Regions from separate parts of the Amycolatopsis sp. VS8301801F10 genome, predicted to be linked through region 3. Evidence: riboswitches for the same ligand, from Rfam matches in the RefSeq annotation. Region 3 holds a riboswitch; each other region holds the start of a gene.

The links. A riboswitch is a leader RNA that binds a small molecule or an ion and turns the genes downstream of it on or off. The one in region 3 is predicted to bind thiamine pyrophosphate.
Region 1: linked by a shared signal. The riboswitch ahead of thiC (phosphomethylpyrimidine synthase ThiC) and the one ahead of F9C11_RS13360 (thiamine ABC transporter substrate binding subunit) in region 3 are both predicted to bind thiamine pyrophosphate.
Region 2: linked by a shared signal. The riboswitch ahead of thiO (glycine oxidase ThiO) and the one ahead of F9C11_RS13360 (thiamine ABC transporter substrate binding subunit) in region 3 are both predicted to bind thiamine pyrophosphate.

Annotation. Positions count from the first base shown of each region.
Region 1 covers NZ_CP176065.1:2,184,889-2,190,823, reverse strand. Annotated here, with positions in the region: gene F9C11_RS10615 (AAA family ATPase) at 1-447, shown strand, start outside; gene F9C11_RS10610 (LytR C-terminal domain-containing protein) at 982-1,638, opposite strand; gene F9C11_RS10605 (DUF3263 domain-containing protein) at 1,635-1,943, opposite strand; gene F9C11_RS10600 (peptide deformylase) at 2,084-2,650, shown strand; TPP riboswitch at 2,778-2,910, shown strand; gene thiC (phosphomethylpyrimidine synthase ThiC) at 2,904-4,547, shown strand; gene thiD (bifunctional hydroxymethylpyrimidine kinase/phosphomethylpyrimidine kinase) at 4,544-5,377, shown strand; gene F9C11_RS10585 (hypothetical protein) at 5,374-5,577, shown strand; gene thiD (bifunctional hydroxymethylpyrimidine kinase/phosphomethylpyrimidine kinase) at 5,675-5,935, shown strand, end outside.
Region 2 covers NZ_CP176065.1:2,177,628-2,183,562, forward strand. Annotated here, with positions in the region: gene F9C11_RS10535 (threonine/serine dehydratase) at 1-475, opposite strand, end outside; gene F9C11_RS10540 (hypothetical protein) at 631-1,422, shown strand; gene thiE (thiamine phosphate synthase) at 1,654-2,319, opposite strand; TPP riboswitch at 2,350-2,456, shown strand; gene thiO (glycine oxidase ThiO) at 2,453-3,538, shown strand; gene thiS (sulfur carrier protein ThiS) at 3,538-3,738, shown strand; gene F9C11_RS10560 (thiazole synthase) at 3,741-4,493, shown strand; gene F9C11_RS10565 (NAD(P)-dependent alcohol dehydrogenase) at 4,495-5,436, opposite strand; gene F9C11_RS10570 (TetR/AcrR family transcriptional regulator) at 5,494-5,935, shown strand, end outside.
Region 3 covers NZ_CP176065.1:2,758,871-2,764,805, reverse strand. Annotated here, with positions in the region: gene F9C11_RS13375 (ABC transporter permease) at 1-92, shown strand, start outside; gene F9C11_RS13370 (ABC transporter ATP-binding protein) at 102-1,106, opposite strand; gene F9C11_RS13365 (ABC transporter permease) at 1,106-2,743, opposite strand; gene F9C11_RS13360 (thiamine ABC transporter substrate binding subunit) at 2,719-3,786, opposite strand; TPP riboswitch at 3,818-3,930, opposite strand; gene F9C11_RS13355 (4a-hydroxytetrahydrobiopterin dehydratase) at 3,955-4,245, shown strand; gene F9C11_RS13350 (hypothetical protein) at 4,629-5,303, opposite strand; gene F9C11_RS13345 (GlxA family transcriptional regulator) at 5,403-5,935, opposite strand, start outside.

The DNA of each region.
Region 1 (5,935 bases), 570 kb from region 3:
GGTGTGGCCGACCGCGTGGTCGCCGCGCTGCTCACCGAACTGGACGGCGTCGAACCGATGCGCGAGGTGGTCGTGCTGGGCGCGACGAACCGGCCCGAACTGGTCGACCCGGCCCTCCTGCGCCCCGGCCGGTTGGAGCGGCGAATCTACGTCCCGCCGCCAGACGCGGAATCCCGCGCCGCGATCCTCACCGCGACGGCCAAGCACACCCCACTGGCGTCCGATGTGGACCTCACGGCCACCGCGGAGGCACTGGAGGGCTACTCGGCCGCCGACTGCGCCGCCCTGATCCGCGAGGCAGCACTGACGGCAATGCGCGAATCGCTGGAGGCCCGCGAGGTGACCGCGGCGCACCTGGCCAAGGCCCGCGAGGCAGTGCGACCTTCACTGGACGCGGCACAGCTGGCGACGTTGGAGGCTTACGCGCAGGCGCAGCAGGAACGGTGAGGCCGGTGAGCGCTGGTGCCGGGTATTGGCGGTGCCAGCGCTCGCTGGCGTCACGGTGACTTCCTGTGGTGTGCGGAGTCTGGGAGGTGGTTCGCCTTGGCTGCCGCGCTCGTCGGTGCTCCGTGCCGCACCACGCACCAGGCTGTGCCATATCACCCGGCTACGCTGCATGACCGCTGCGTCCAGCCGCCTGCCATATCGGGCTGCCCGTCCTGCCATACCGCGCCGCCTGGTCTGCCACGGCTAGCCACTCGCGCTGCCATACCGCGGCGTCCGCGCTGCCATACCGAGCCACTCACGCTGCCATACCGCGCCGCCCGACCCCGCCATACCGAGCCCCGCCTTGCCACAGCGAGCCGCCCGCCCTGCCATACCAGGCCGCCCGTCCTGCCATACCAAGCCGGACACCACACCCCACCACCGCGCCGAACGCAGATCAGCCGAGCGCCACCCACCCGACAACCCAGCACCCGCACCCGAGGCACCGCAGACATGACAAAGCCCGCGCCGGAGCGCGGGCCGTCACAAACCGAATCAGCTGCCCTTGTGTCCGGGCTGGTAGTCCTTCGTGATGATCACTATCACCCCGGGGCTCGAGTTCTGGATGCCCTCGAACCGGGGCTGGGCCTGGAAGCCGAACTCCTTGGCCAGCTGTTTCGCGGCGGCTTCCTCGTCGGTGCCCGGGCGGAAGTAGGCCGTGGTCGTCGGGATGACGCCCTGCGAGTAGTTGCCGACCTCGGCGACGTTCCAGCCCGAACCTCGGAAGTCGGCGGCGGCCTGTTCGGCCAGGTGCTTGATCAGCGAGTTGTTGTAGACCCGCAGGGTGACCCACTTGTTCGAGGCCTGCTGGTCCGGGCCCGCCTGGCCCGGCTGTCCTGGCTGCTGGCCCGGCTGGCCGCCGGGCTGTCCGGCCTGGCTCGACGCCGGGGCCGACGAAGCGGCGGACGACGAGGCCGGCGCCGACGAAGCGGGCGACGACGGCGCGGAACTGGTAGGCACCGAGGACGAAGACGGCGCGGACGACGATCCGCCGGGCGAGGTGGGCTCGCCGGACGTGCTCGGTCCGGCGTTCTGGTCCCCGCCGGTGTTGAGCACGGTGACCCCGCCGATGACGGCCGCGACCACCGCGACCCCGATCAGCGCGACCCCCGCGGCCTTCAACGGCCGGGACAGTCCCGAGAAGACGCTCATGACAGCTCGATCCCCAACCGCCGGGCCCCGCGTTTGCGCTGACGGGCGGCGCGCGTTTTGCGCAGCCGCTTGACCAGCATCGGATCGGCCGCGACGGCCTCCGGCTTGGCCAGCAGCGTGTTCAACAACTGGTAGTAACGGGTGGAAGACAGTCCGAAGCGCTCCCGGATGGCGTTCTCCTTCGCCCCGGCGTGGCGCCACCACTGCCGCTCGAACGCGAGAATGTCCAGTTCGCGTTCGGTCAGGCCACCGACATTTTCCGGCGGCGACGGCTGGTCCCCAGCCATCGACTCCGCGGCGTCCATGCGGTCCTCGCAATCGGTGTCGGCAGTCCTTTCCGCGGGCGTCATTGAACCACGGAACCCATGCTCGACATGGGCATCCGACACGGCGCGTCACGGTCCGATCCAGGTGTACCAGAAGGGTCCGACTAAACTCGGCGTCCGTGACCGTCCACCCCATCTGCATCGCCGGCGAACCCGTGCTGCACCAGCCCACGCGCGAGATCACCGAGTTCGACGACAAGCTCGCCACCCTCGTCGAGGACATGTTCGAGACCATGTACGCGGCCGAGGGCGTGGGCCTCGCGGCCAACCAGATCGGGCTCGACCTGCGAGTGTTCGTATACGACTGCCCGGATGACGAGGGCGTCGAGCACAAGGGCGTGGTGGTCAACCCGAGGCTGGAGACCTCCGAGATCCCGGAGACCATGCCGGACCCGGACGACGACTGGGAGGGCTGCCTGTCCGCCCCCGGCGAGTCGTACCCGACCGGACGCGCCAAATGGGCGAAGGTGACCGGCTTCGACGTCGAGGGCAACCCGATCGAGGTCGAGGGCACCGGCTACTTCGCGCGCTGCCTCCAGCATGAGACCGATCACCTCGACGGGTTCATTTACCTGGACCGGCTCGTCGGCCGCCACGCGCGCGCGGCGAAGAAGATGCTCAAGAAGAACAAGTGGGGCGTGCCCGGCCTGACCTGGCTGCCGCCGAAGGAACCCGCGGACGCCTGACCCGCGCCGAATTCGCCGAAGGCCTCCTCGGAATCACCGGGGAGGCCTTCGGCGTCCTTCGGCCAGACGGGCGGGAGGGTTGTGCCGACCCGAGGCTCCATGGCATCGTCGGACGAGCAACCTCAACCGAATGCAACGCGGGAGCTCGCGCCTTGGCGGGCTGAGAGGGTGACTGGTGTCCATCTCGCGGACACCCGGCGTCACCGACCGCATGAACCTGACCGGGTAATGCCGGCGTAGGGAGTGAACGTCGTTGACGACGCTGGAAAACCAGGGTGCCATCGCCCCGTCCGTCACCACCGGGCCGATCACCGGCTCGCGGAAGGTCTATCACCGCACCGAATCCGGGCTGCGGGTTCCGGCGCGGCGGATCGACCTGTCGAACGGGGAGCATTTCGACGTGTACGACACGTCCGGCCCCTACACCGATCCGGACGCGAACATCGATGTCCACAATGGACTACACCCGCTGCGGTCCGGCTGGGCCGACGGGCGGGAGCACAACACCCAGCTCGGCTGGGCGAAAGCCGGGGTGATCACCCGGGAAATGGAGTTCATCGCCGCGCGCGAACGCTGTACTCCGGAGTTCGTGCGGGACGAGGTCGCCCGCGGGCGCGCGGTGATTCCGGTCAACCGCAAGCATCCGGAGACCGAGCCGATGATCATCGGCAAGAACTTCCTGGTGAAGATCAACGCCAACATGGGAAATTCGGCCGTCTGGTCCTCTGTGGAGGAAGAGGTCGACAAGATGGTGTGGGCCACCCGCTGGGGAGCCGACACGATCATGGACCTCTCCACCGGCAAGCGGATCCACGAAACGCGCGAGTGGATCGTGCGCAATTCGCCGGTCCCGGTCGGCACCGTGCCGATCTACCAGGCGCTGGAAAAGGTCAACGGGGAGCCGGAAAAGCTCACCTGGGAAATCTACCGCGACACCGTGATCGAGCAGTGCGAGCAGGGCGTCGACTACATGACGGTGCACGCCGGCGTGCTGCTGCGCTACATCCCGCTCACCGCGCGCCGGGTCACCGGCATCGTCAGCCGCGGCGGGTCGATCATGGCCGCCTGGTGCCTCGCGCACCACAAGGAATCCTTCCTGTACACGCATTTCTCCGAGCTGTGCGAGATCCTGCGCGAGTACGACGTCACGTTCTCCCTCGGCGACGGCCTGCGTCCCGGCTCGATCGCGGACGCCAACGACCGCGCCCAGTTCGCCGAGCTGGAAACCCTCGGCGAGCTGACGCACATCGCGCGCGAGCACGACGTGCAGGTGATGATCGAAGGCCCCGGCCACGTGCCGATGCACAAGATCAAGGAAAACGTGGAGCTGGAGGAAAAGCTCACCGGCGAGGCCCCGTTCTACACGCTCGGCCCGCTCGCCACCGACATCGCTCCGGCCTACGACCACATCACCTCGGCGATCGGGGCGGCGCAGATCGGCTGGTACGGCACGGCGATGCTGTGCTACGTCACGCCGAAGGAACACCTCGGCCTGCCCAACCGCGACGACGTGAAGACCGGCGTGATCACCTACAAGATCGCCGCGCACGCCGCCGACCTGGCCAAGGGCCACCAGTACGCGCAGGACTGGGACGACGAATTGTCCAAGGCCCGCTTCGAATTCCGGTGGAACGACCAGTTCAACCTGTCGCTCGACCCGGACACCGCGCGCTCCTTCCACGACGAAACGCTGCCCGCGGAACCGGCGAAGACCGCGCATTTCTGCTCGATGTGCGGGCCGAAGTTCTGCTCGATGCGGATCACCCAGGACGTGCGCAAGTACGCCGAGGAACACGGTCTGTCCTCTGTGGAGGCGATCGAGGCGGGCATGGCCGAGAAGTCCGCGGAGTTTTCCGAGCAGGGCAACAAGGTCTACCTGCCCGTGGTCAACCAGTGACAAGCACGCCTCGCACCGCCCTCACCATCGCCGGATCCGATTCCGGCGGTGGTGCGGGCGTGCAAGCGGACCTGCGCACGTTTTTCGCCAACGGCGTGCACGGGCTGGTCGCGCTCACCGCGGTCACCGTGCAGAATTCGCTTGGCGTACAAGGGTTTTCCGAGATTCCGGTCGACGTCGTCACCGCGCAGATCAAAGCGGTCGCCGAGGACATGGGCGTCAACGCGGCGAAGACCGGCATGCTCGCCACCGCGGAAATCATTCAGGCGGTAGCGAAAACACTGGACGAAGTCCACATTGGACGTGCCACGGACACGCCGTTCGTGGTCGACCCGGTGGCCGCGTCGATGACCGGACACGCGCTGTTGCGCGAAGAAGCACTGGGAGCGATCCGGACGGAACTGTTCCCACGCGCCACCCTCATCACGCCGAACCTCGACGAGGTCCGGCTGCTGACCGGTGTCCGCGTTACCGACGCGAAGAGCCAGCACGCAGCCGCGGAAGCGTTGCTGGAGTTCGGTTCCCAGTGGGTTCTGGTCAAGGGCGGGCACCTCTACGACGCCGCCGACTGCGTCGACCTGCTCACCGACGGTTCAGCGGTGATCGAGCTGAGCGGGCCGCGCATCGAGACCGAAAACACCCACGGCGGCGGCGACACCATGGCGTCGGCGATCACCTCGTCGCTCGCGAAGGGCGCGGACGTGCCCACCGCGGTCGCGGAGGCGAAACGGTTCATCGAACGCTGCGTCCAGGAGGCGTATCCGCTCGGTGCCGGAGTCGGCCCGGTTTCCCCCTTCTGGCGGCTCGCCGATGCGACACTGGCTGGATGAGCGAGTCACCGGAAGCGTTGTGGGCGCGACTGCCGCTTGAGGTGCAGCATGAGGTCGACGGCCTGGTCGCCGAGCACCGCACCGCTTCGGCGGTCAAAACGATCCGCAAGTCGGGCGTCACGCCGCGGCCGGGGATCGCCGAAGCGCAAGCGGTGTACCAATACCGGATGTCGGTGCTGAAGCCGCCGCCGCGGTTTTAGCCGCGCGAGGGACCAGCGCGAACACCGGGTGTGCCATCGTGGTGGACTGTGCAGGAACGACAGCCGCCAGGACCAGACCAGAAGCCGGAACGCGCCCATGACTGAGAACCCGAGCCCGCCGTCCGCGCTCACCATCGCCGGATCGGATTCCGGCGGGGCCGCCGGACTGCAGGCGGACCTGCGGACCTTCCTCACCTGCGGGGTGCACGGCCTGGTCGCGGTCACCGCGGTCACCGTCCAGAACACGCTCGGCGTGCACGACCGCGCCGACCTGCCGCCGCACATCGTCGCCGGGCAGATCCAGGCGGTCGCGGAGGACATGGGCGTCGGCGCGGCGAAGACCGGCATGCTCGCGTCC
Region 2 (5,935 bases), 580 kb from region 3:
CGATCTCCAGCCCGACGGTGCCCTGCCCGGCGATGATGTCCGGGTGGTCGAACGGCGGGATCAGCGTGAGGCCGCGTTCCTCGGCGAGGGCGAGCGCCGCCGATTCCCGTTCCGCGATCGGCACCTCGCGGACCTCCGCGCCCCAGCGGAGGGTGGCTTCGACCTTCAGCCGCGGCGTCACGTCCGGCACCACGATCACCGCCGGAATCCCGAATTCGCGGGCGGCGTACGCGACTGCTTGCGCGTGGTTGCCGCTCGAATACGCGACCACTCCGCGTTCCCGTTCGGCGTCGGTGAGTGCGGCGATCGCGTTGTACGCGCCGCGGATCTTGAACGCGCCGATCGGTTGCAGGCTCTCGGGTTTCACCCAGAATTCGCCGGGAACCCAGAGCTGACGCAGCAGCGGGGTGCGCACCGCGGTGCCCTTCACCCGTCCGGCCGCGGTTTCGATGTCGGAGATCGTCACGAGGTGCATGAGGCGAGTATGTCAGGAAAGTGTGAGCTTTAGTCTATCCATTGTGGACAGTCAACGTGGCGTCCCTCACCTCGGGGCAACGAAGGGAGCACCTCACGCGACTTAACCGTTGAAGAAACAGAGACCAACGGCTGGGAAACGATCAGATCGGAATCATGAGCGAGGAGCAGAAGGAAGCCAAGGAGGACAAGAAGAACCTCCGGATGACCTCGGTGCTCGCCGCGGCGCTCGCGGCGGTCACCGCCGCGTTGCTGGGTTCGACGCTGGGGGTCGCGGGCACCGTCATCGGCGCCGGGGTGGCCAGTGTGGTCAGCACCGTCGGAGGCGAGTTGTACCTGCGTTCTCTGCAACGCACTCGTGATGCTGCTCGGAAGGCTCTCGAGACGGCGGCTCGGCGCAGCCGCAGCGGGCTGTCCCCGGTGCGGGTGCCGGTCGACGCGGTGCGGGAGTCGGCGCCAGGGGACGCGGCGACCGTGCACGTGCCCGCTGATCTGGCGAACATGCCGACGGTTCGGCTGCGGGCTACGGAGCCGGAGCCTGCCGAGGGGCTCGGGGAGAAGCTTCGGAAGATGCGGTGGCCGTTGATCATCGGGTCGTCCGGAGTCGCGTTCGTGGTGGCGTTGGTTGTCTTGCTGGGGCTGGACTGGACTACCCAGGGGAGCGTGTCCACCGGGTTGATTCCTCGGCAGCCGGATACCAGTCAGCAGCGGGAGGATCGGCCGGATCATTCGCCCAGTACTGAGCCGCAGGTTCCTTCTGGGGGTCCGTCTCGGTCGGGGAGTGCGACGTCTTCGCCTGCTACTACGCCTAGTGCTCCGCCGTCTTCTCGGGCGACGCAGCAGACGCAGCCGCCGTCTTCGTCTTCGAAGCCGACTACTTCTTCGCAGGCGCCTAGCGGTAGTCAGACGCCTACTGCGCCTGGGGTGCCTTCTAACGCGAATGAGTAGGCGGCTCGTCGCCCTGGGGGGCGACATTGCCGGTGATTGGTTGCGTGGGGCACCCCGAAGCCCAATTGTGCTGACGGGCGGTGGGTGCTTGTCAAGGCGGGAAAGATGCCTTGACAAGCACCCACCGCCCGCAGGGAGGCTTCGTATCGGGGTGCGGGGGAGGGGCTGGGTGCCTCGCTGTTTGGGTGCAGCGGTGCGGTTTTAGGGCTGGGTGCGGCGGCTGCGGTGTGTTTACGGGAGTTGGGCTCGTAGTGCTTGTGCGGCTGCTTTCGGGTCTTCTGCTTCGGTGATTGCTCGGACTACGACGATGCGGGTGGCGCCTGCTGCCAGTACTTCGGGCAGGCGGGGTTCGTCGATGCCGCCGATGGCGAACCACGGGCGGTTTGTGCCGCTTGCTGCGGTTGCGCGGACCAGGTCAAGGCCTGGGGCGGATCGTCCTGGTTTGGTGGGGGTGGGCCAGCACGGGCCGGTGCAGAAGTAGTCCACTCCTGGTTCCGTTGCGGCTGCGGTGGCTTGCTCCTCCGAATGGGTGGAGCGGCCGATCACTACCTCGTCGCCCAGGACTCGGCGGGCCAGGGGCACCGGGATGTCGTCTTGGCCCAGGTGCAGGACGTCGGCGCCGACTGCCAGCGCTACATCCGCTCGGTCGTTCACCGAGAGCAGCGCTCCGTGGCGGGCGCAGGCTTCTGCCAGGATCTCCAGCGCCGCGATTTCCTGCTTGGCCTCCAGCGGTGCGCCTCCGGTCTTGTCCCGCAGTTGCACGATGTCGACGCCACCGGCCAGCGCGGCGTCGGCGAACTCAGCTAGGTCTCCTCGGGAGGAGCGGGCGTCGGTGCACAGGTACAGCCGGGCGGCGGCTAGCCGGGTGCGAATTTGGTCTCCGGTCAAGGCAGGCATGGCGGTGACGTTACCCGCGCGCTACGGTGTGGGGGTCCGCACGGGAGCCCGAGGCAACGGGCTGAGAGGGAGCTGCCGCTCCGACCGTGGAACCTGATCCGGGTCATGCCGGCGCAGGGAGCGTGATTCCACTGTGAACACCAGCACCACAACCGTCACTGTCGTCGGCGGCGGCGTCATCGGGCTGTCCGCGGCTTGGCGCGCGGCCGCTCGCGGATGGCGCGTCACGGTCGTCGACCCGGAACCCGTGCGCGGCGGCGCGTCCTGGCTCGCCGGCGGGATGCTCGCGCCGGTCACCGAGGCGTGGCCGGGCGAGGAAGCCGTGCTCAGCCTGGGGGAAGCGGCGCTGCGGCGCTGGCCCGGCTTCGCGAGCGACCTCGCCGCCGAAGGCACCGATCCCGGGCTCGCCGAGCACGGCACGATCGTCGTCGGGTTCGACAGCGCCGACGCCGGGCACCTCGACATCCTCGCTGGCTATCTGCGTTCGCTCGGCCGCGACGTCGAGACGCTCACCGGACGCGAGGCGAAGCGGCTCGCGCCGGGGCTCGGCGCGGTGCGCAGCGGCTTGCACGTGCCGGGCGATTTAGCCGTGGACAACCGGAAACTGCTCACTGCGTTGAGCGAAGCGGCTACGAAGCGTGGGGTCGAGTTCCGGCGCGAGCGGTTGCAGAGCCTCTCCGAAGTGTCCGGTCCGGTGATCCTCGCCGCCGGCGCGTGGACCGGACAGCTGCATCCGTTGCTGGAGCACGCCGTACGCCCGCTGAAGGGCGAGATTCTGCGGCTGCGTCCGCGTCGCGGGTGTCTGCCGCCTCCGCCGTACACGGTGCGCGCGATGGTCGAAGGACGGCCGATCTATCTGGTACCGCGAAAAGACGGCGAACTGGTCCTTGGCGCGACGCAGTACGAAGCCGGTTTCGACCAGGCTGTCACCGCGCGCGGCGTACGCGAGTTGCTGGAAGGCGCGGAGCGGATCCTGCCCGGCATCACGGAGTACGAGCTGGTGGAGGTCGCCGCCGGACTGCGGGCCGCGAGCCGGGACGCTTTGCCGTACCTCGGCGAAGTGAGCGAAGGCGTGTACGCGGCGACAGGACACCACCGCAACGGTTTGCTGATGGCGCCCGCGACTGCGGACGCCGTGGTCGCGTGGCTGGCCGGCGAAGCCCCGCCGCCGGAGGTCGCCGCGGCGACGCCCGCCCGTCTGGAAAAGGAGCGAGTCTGATGGAGATCAAGGTCAACGGCGAATGGCGGGAATTCCCCGACGACAGCACCGTTTCCGCGGTCCTCGACGCGCTGGGCGCGGAACGCCGGGGCGTGGCCGTCGCGGTCAACGGCGAGGTCGTTCGGCGTGGCGAATGGGAAGAAGCGGTCGTGCCGAAGGGCGCGCAGCTCGAAGTGCTGACCGCGGTTCAAGGAGGTTGAGCATGGACGACCTGATCATCGGCGAGCACAAGCTGTCGTCGCGGCTGATCATCGGCACCGGTGGCGCGGCGAATCTCGAAGTGCTGGAACGAGCGCTCGTCGCGTCGGGCACCCAGCTCACCACCGTGGCGATGCGCCGCGCCGACGCCGAGGGCGGTTCGGGCGTGCTGGAGTTGTTGCGGCGCTTGGACATCGAGCTGCTGCCCAACACCGCGGGCTGCCGGACCGCGGCCGAGGCCGTGCTCACCGCCCAGCTGGCCCGCGAGGCGCTGGAAACGAACCTGGTCAAACTCGAGGTGCACGCCGACGACCGCACCCTGCTGCCCGACCCGCTGGAGACCCTCGAAGCAGCCGAACGCCTGGTGGCGGACGGGTTCACGGTGTTCGTGTACACCAACGACGACCCGGTGCTCGCCCTCCGCCTGGAGGAGGCGGGCTGCGCCGCGGTGATGCCGCTCGGCGCCCCGATCGGCACTGGGCTGGGCATCCGGAACCCGCACAACATCGAGCTGATCGTCTCGCGCGCGTCGGTGCCGATCGTGCTGGACGCGGGGATCGGCACGGCCTCGGACGCGACGCTGGCGATGGAACTCGGCTGCTCGGCGGTGCTGCTGTCGACCGCGGTCACCCGCGCAGCGGATCCGGAGCGGATGGCGCTGGCGATGCGAAGCGCGGTGGAGGCCGGGTACCTGGCACGGGGTGCGGGGCGGGTGCCGCAGCGGTTCTGGGCGCAGGCGTCGAGCCCGCCTCGGTGAGCTACGCCTCGACGACGATTTTGCCGCGCACACCGCCGTTTTCCAGCGCGCGGTGTGCTTCGGCGATATCGGCGAACGGAAACACCCGATCCACCAGCGGCCGCACCAACCCCGCGTCGACCCACCGGCTCAGGTCAGCGAGCAGATCCGCCTTCGGGTTCCCGCTGAACGCCCGCACCCAGCGGGCAGGGCGCAGCGAGTTCGCCGCCAGGTAGCCGAGCGTGCGGGCCGGATGGGCGAGGTCGAACGCGATCGCGACCATCCGCCCGCGCGGGGTCAGCAGCCGCCGGAACGCGCCTAGGTCCCGGCCGACGGTGTCGAGGATGACGTCGAACTTCCCCAGGTCCCCCGGATCGCGGTAGTCGAGCGCGACGTCCGCGCCGAGTTCCCTTGCCAGCTCCAGGTTTTTGGCGCTCGCCAGCCCGGTCACGTGCGCGCCCATCGCTTTGCCGAGCTGGGTGGCCACGAAGCCGACCCCGCCGGTCGCGCCGCGGATCAGCAGGCGTTCGCCGGGTTTGAGCCTGGCCTTGTCGCGCAGCGCGGTGATCGCGGTGGTACCCGCCAGCAGCGACGCCGCCTGCGCGGGATCGAGCCCGGCAGGCACGTGGTCCAGCCGATCCGCGGCCATCGCGTAGTACTCGGCGGCGGTGCCCATCCGCCGCCCGACGCCCCAGACGAGATCGCCGGCGGCGAACCGGCTCGTTCCGGGCGCGGCGACCTCGCCGACCAGGTCCAGGCCGACCCGCTTGGGAAAACGCTTGCCGCTGAACGGAAGCAGCTTCCCGGACCGCATGGCGAGTTCGCCGCCGTTGACCGACAGCGCGCGCACCCGGACCAGGACTTCGCCGGGGCCGGGCACCGGTGCCGGGACCTTCACCTCGTGCAGGACTTCCGGCGGTCCGTAACGGTCGTAGACGATGGCGTTCATCGAAGTGGAAGGCATGTTCCACTTCTAGCACGGAAAGTGGAAAGGGTCTTCCGATTCGCCTAAAGTGAGAGAGTGCCGGAAAAATCGACTCGGTTGCGCACCGACGCCGCCCACAATCGCGCGCAGATCCTCGAGGTCGCCGAACGCACCTTCGAGACCGAGGGCCTGGACGTGTCGATGAGCGAGCTGGCGCGCCGTGCCGGTCTCGGCGTGGCCACCGTGTACCGGCATTTCCCGACCAAAGCCGACCTGATCGCCGAAGCCTTCGCCGAGCCGATGGCCGAATGCGCGAGCATGCTCGACGAGGCGCTCGCCGACCCCGATCCGTGGCGCGGCTTTTGCCGGGTGATCGAGGAAGTGTGCGCGATGCAGGCGCGCAACCACGGTTTCTCCGCCGCGATCGTGACCGCGCTGCCGGATCAGGCCGCCTTCGGACAGCTGCGGGACCGGGCGTTGCGGGCGTTCGCCGAGCTGATCCGCCGGGCGCAGGAAGCCGGTGCGCTGCGCGCCGACT
Region 3 (5,935 bases):
CGATGATCGGCGAAGGCGCGGTCCGCGCGGCCTGCTACATCGTGGTCGGGCTGTCGCTGGCCTACGCGCGCCTCGTCACCCGGGACGGCTGACCTGGGGGTTCAGCCCACCACGGCGATCCCGTCCGGATCCGGCCGCAGCCGGACGGGATCGCCCGCCCGCACGTCCGCCCCGGCCGGGGCGACCGCGTCCACAGTGGACTCTCCGCACCGGACGACCAGCCGCAGATGCTCCCGCCGGTGCACCGCCGCGGTCACCTCGCCCAGCACCCCGTCGTCGGCCGCTTTCAGGCCGTGCGGGCGGAATCCCAGGCGAACCGGACCGTCGTCCACTGCCAGCTCGACGGCACCCAGCCCAGTCCGCACCACGCCGCCGGCCGCGGTGCCGTCCAGGAACGTGGTGACGCCGAGGAAGCGCGCCACGTCGTCGTCCACCGGCTTGTTCCACACCGACCGGACCGCGCCCTCCTGCCGGATTTCCCCGGCGTCGAGCACCGCGACGCGATCGGCGAGCGTGAAGGCTTCCTCTTGGTCGTGCGTCACCAGCAGCGCGGTGATTTTGCTGCGCCGCAACAGGTCCGCCAGGTCGATCGCCAGCTGCTCGCGCAGTCCAGCGTCCAAACCGGACAGTGGCTCGTCCAGCAGCAGCAACCGCGGTTCGGGAGCCAGCGCGCGAGCCAACGCGACGCGCTGCGCCTGTCCGCCGGACAGCTCGGTCACGCGTCGCCGCTCGTAGCCTTCCAGCCCGACCAGCTTCAGCAGTTCCTTGACGCGCGCCGCGTGCCGTTCGCGAGGCACCCCGTGCATCCGCAGGCCGAACGCGATGTTCGCGGCGACATCGCGGTGCGGAAAGAGCTGTCCGTCCTGGAAGACCAACCCGAATTCGCGCTTGTGCACCGGCACCGCGGCGAGATCGGCGCCGTCCCACGACACCGACCCGGACGACACCGGCTCCAGTCCGGTGATCGCGCGCAGCAGTGTCGACTTGCCCGACCCGGACGGGCCCAGCAACGCGAGCACCTCGCCGTCGGCGATGTCCAGCTTCGCGTCGCGGACCGCGGCGAACGCTCCATAGTGGACAGTCAGGTCCCGTACCGTCAGCGCCATCAGAACTCCCCGACCGTGCTGGCGCCGCGGACCGAGCCGAACCGGTCGATCAGCGCCACCGCCACCACAGTCACCACCATGAGCAGGGCGCACGAGGCGTACGCCATCTGGTTGTTCAGCTCGCCCGGCCGGCTGATCAGCGTCGCGACGGCCACCGGGAGCGTCGGCGCGTCCGGCCGGGCGAGGAAGCTGGTCGCGCCGAACTCGCCGAGCGCGACGACGTAGCCGAAGCCCGCCGCGGCCACCACGGACCGCGCGACCAGCGGGAAGTCGATCTCCCGCCACACCCGCGCCGGGCTCGCGCCGAGCGTCGCGGCGGCCTGGCGCAACCGGATGTCGACCGCGCGCAGCACCGGCAAGATCATCCGCACCACCAGCGGCATGATCACGAGCGCTTGGGCGAAGGGCACGAGCAGCGGCGACGTGCGCAGGTCGCCGGGCAGCGCGTCGAGCGTCACGAGGTAACCGAAGCCGACGGTCACCGCGGAGACGCCCAACGGCAGCATCAACGCGACGTCCATGGTCTCGCCCATCCCGCGCGCGAGCCCGCCCGGCGAACGGCGAAGCGCGACCAGCACGACGCTCGCGACCAGGCCGACGGCCATCGCCAGCAACGTCGCATCCGTGGCCGCGGCGAGGGAATTCTGCGCCGCGATCCAGCCGGACACCTGCAGCGCGTCGTTCTGCCCGACGGTATTCAGCGCCCGATACCCAGCGAGACTCCACCCGTCCGAACTGGACACCGATTCGACGAGCAGCGACACAATCGGCGTCAGCAGCAGACCAAGCACCACCACGGCGGCACCGACCGTCCACCACTCCCCGCCCCGCGGCCGACGCGCGGTGACCTGCGCGGACCGCAACTTCACCGCGTTCTCCCGCTTCCGGCGCGCCATCGCCCCGAGAACCAGCGCGGCGACGACGGCGGCGAACTGGATCAACGACAACGCGGCCGCACCGGAGAGGTCCAGCAGGTCGACCGTCCGGAGGTAAATCTCGGTCTCCAGCGTCCGGTAGCTGCCGCCGCCGAGGATCAGCACTACGCCGAAACTGGTGGCGCAGAACAGAAACACCACCGCGGCGGCGGACGCGACAGCCGGGCCGAGCGCGGGCAGCGTCACCGAGCGGAACGCCCGCCACGGCGATGCTCCGAGCGCCCGCGCGGCCTCGGTCGCTCGCGGATCGAGGTGCGCCCACAGCCCGGCGACCGTGCGCGCGACGACCGCGACGTTGAAGAACGCGTTGGCCAGCACGAGGGGCAGCACGCCGCCGTCCGGCCAGAGCGCCCGGAACGCCAGTCCGACGACGACCGTCGGCAGCACGAACGGGACCAGCACGATCGTCCGCGCCAAGCCGACGCCCGGCAGCCGGACCCGCGCCAGGAGGTACGCCACCGGCAGCCCGGCGAGCACCGCGACGACGGTCGACGCGGCCGCGCTGGCGAGCGTGAACCCGGCGAGCCGCCACGTCCGCGGGTCGCCGAGCACGGTGTCGACGCCGCCCGCGGAGAACCCCCGGCCGACGATCGCGACGACCGGCCAGGCGAAGAACACCACCAGGAACGCGACCGGCAGCAGGCCGAGCAGCGTGAGCCCGATGGTGCGCGCGGGGATCACGCGCCCATGAGCGAGCGCCATTCCCCGATCCACTTCTCCCGGCCGGCCTGCACCTTGTCCGCGGGCATGGTGGCCGGAGCCTGCGGCAGCGGAGCCGCGGTGGCCCAGCCGGCGGGCAGTTCGACGCCCTGGCGCGCCGGGTAGACGTACATGTTCGCCGCGACCGTCGTCTGGAACTGCTGCGACAACAGGAAGTCGACGACCTTCTGCGCCTGCGGGACCTGCTTGCCGTTGGTGAGCACGCCCGCGTACTCGACCTGGCGGAAGCAGGTGTCGAGCAGCGCCTTGGTGCGCGGCTTGCCGTCCTCGCCGACCTCCGCGGCCGGCGACGAGGCGTAGGACACGACGATCGGCCGCGGGCCCTTGCCCGACGAGCCGGAGAAGTCCTTGGTGTAGGCCTCCTCCCAGCCGCTGACGGTCTTGAGGCCGTTGTCCTTCAGCTTCTGCCAGTAGCCCTTCCAGCCGTCCTCGCCGTACTTCGCGACCGTGCCGAGCAGGAAGGCCAGCCCCGGCGACGCGGTGGCCGGGCTCTCCGCGACGGTCAGGTCCTTGTACTTGGGGTCGGCGAGGTCGTCGTAGCTCTTCGGCTCCGGGAGGCCCTTGCTCGCGAAGTAGGCCGGGTCGATGTTCACGCAGACGTCGCCGAGGTCGACCGCCGCCAGCCGGTGCTGCGGGTCGACGGAGTAACGCTGCGGGCCGCGGTCGGCCTCCGGGCTCGTGTAGGGCTGGAAAACGCCCTCGCTGAGCGCGCGCGAGGCGAAGGTGTTGTCGACCCCGTACGCGACGTCGCCGATCGGGTTGCCCTTGGTGAGCACGAGCTTGTTGGTGAGCGCGCCGGCGTCGCCGGATTTGAGGATCTTGAGCTTGATCCCGGACTGGCGCTGGAAGGCGTCGAGCACGTCCTGCGGCGCGGCGAACGAATCGTGCGTGACCAGCGTGACGGTCGGCGTCTTCTGGTCCGAGCTCGCGGACGACCCGCCGGAGTCGCCGCCGGACAGCGAGCAAGCGCTGGCGAGCATCGAAACCCCGGCAAGGCCTGCCACCGTGCGGACGGTCCGCGACATCATTCTTCCCCTCCTGCACTGCGCCGGATGAGGGAGAGCGATACGGCCTCCCTACGCCGGCATGATCCGGATCCAGGTGCGAACGGTCGCGGGCTGTCGGACCCGCCTCTCAGCCCGGCGTACCGGACTCCCGTGGCAATGCCGCAGCGTAGCCGACACCATGGAGCGATGACGCAACTATTGAACGACTCGGCAGTGGAGCAGGCCCTCGGCACCGTCCCGGAGTGGCAGCGCGACGCGGCGACCATCGTGCGCACCGCCGAACTCCCGTCCTTCCCGGCGGCGATCGAGGTGGTGGACCGGGTGGCCGAACTCGCCGAGGAAGCCGGCCACCACCCCGACATCGACATCCGCTGGCGCACCCTCACGTTCCGCCTCAGCACCCACTCCCTCGGCGGGCTGACCGAAGCCGATTTCGCGCTGGCCCGCCGGATCGACGAGCTGCTGGCGGCCCGCTGACCAGGTGTGATGTCGGCAACCCTGGCACCATGAGCGGCCCCTTCGCGCGTCTTCCGGACAGACGACGAGAAGGAGGTCAGCATGGTTCAGGCAGTCGTGGTGGGAATGGGTTCGTTCGCCCTGATGGTGGCCGCCGCGGGCGGCGTGCTGTGGCACACCGCGCGCACTCGACGTGACCTTGATCACAGGCGGTAACAGTGAGCTAGATCAAGGCGCTATCCCAGCGGAATCGTCGGCACTCGCCCCGCTAGGACCCGCCATGAACAGCACATCCACCCAGCTCACCGCCGCGCAGCGCACGTGGGTCGCGGTGTTCTCGACCGCCGTCGTGCTCCTGTCGATGGTGGTGCTCGGCCTGCTCGGCTGAGCGCTGCCCGCGTGAGTCAGGTCACCGGGCCCGCGGGCGGCAAAGCCGGGACCCGCTGATGCCGCTGAGCGTGCTCGACCCAGCCCGGCGGCAGCCACTGCCCGGTGACGAGCTGCGGATGCCGCGGGTGCATGGCGTTCGCCCACGTCACGAAGAGCAGTTCGGCCCATTCCGACTGGATCAGCCAGGAGACTGGGCCGTTTTTGCTGTCCCCCGTCACGTGCGCGACCGCCGGGGCGACCATTGTCGCGCCGGTGATCGAGTTCCAGCTCCACGCGAGCACGCGCGGCGTATAGAGGTGGAAGCCGTGCGGGCTCAGGTAGATGCCGCCCTGCTCGATCGGCACCCAGCGCGGCACCGCGGCCGCGGCCGCCGCCTGCCGTGCCCGCGACCGGGCGATCGCCCCGCCCACCAGCGACCCGGCCACGAGCCCGGCGCCGACCGCCCCCGTTCCGAACACGAACGGCGTCGACACGCTCCAGCTTCCGTCCCCGAGCGCCCGGTAGTCCGAAACCACGACTGATCCGGCAGCCCAGAACCGTTCGCCAGCCACGTTCCGGCCGGGAAACGGCGCGAGCACTTCCTCGACCTGGCTGAGGTCGGCGTCGCCCGCCAGGTGGCAGGTGTAACTCAGCACGTCGTCGCGATAGGTCCAGGGCGGCGCTGTCGGGGACGGCTGTTTTTTGGCCATTCGAACCCCCTCGCTGAATGCGGGGATGATCGTAGCGAAGGTCCAGTCGGCTATTCAGCCGGGGAATTGGTGTGCCGCAAGGAATATTCCGCTGGCGGCCTAGGCGATCCGGAACCGCTCGCGGTATTCACTCGGCGTCGTCTTCAACGTCCTCCGAAAAGACCGGTTAAGCGTCGAAACAGTGCCGAATCCGCAGTTCCTGGCAATTCTCGACAGAGTTTCCTCAGTCGTCTCCAGCCGATGCCTCGCCGCCTCGACCCGCGCGTGCTCGACGTAGGCGGCGGGCGTCATCCCCAGCTCCGCCTTGAACACCCGGGTGAGCTGCCGGTCCGTCACGTGCGCTTGCGCGGCGAGGTCGGACACCGTCAGCGGATCCGCCAGATGAGCCGCGATGTACTGCCGCAACTCGTCGACCCGCCGAGTCGCGGACGCGGGTTCCAGCGACACGCTGAACTGGCTCTGCCCGCCCGGCCGGCGCAAGAACATCACCAGCTGCCGAGCCACCCGCGAGGCCAGCTCCGGCCCGAAATCGTCGGCGACCAGGGCCAGCGCGAGGTCGAGGCACGCGCTCAGCCCGGCGCCCGTCCACACGGAACCGTCACGGATGAAGATCGGGTCCGCGTCGACGGTCA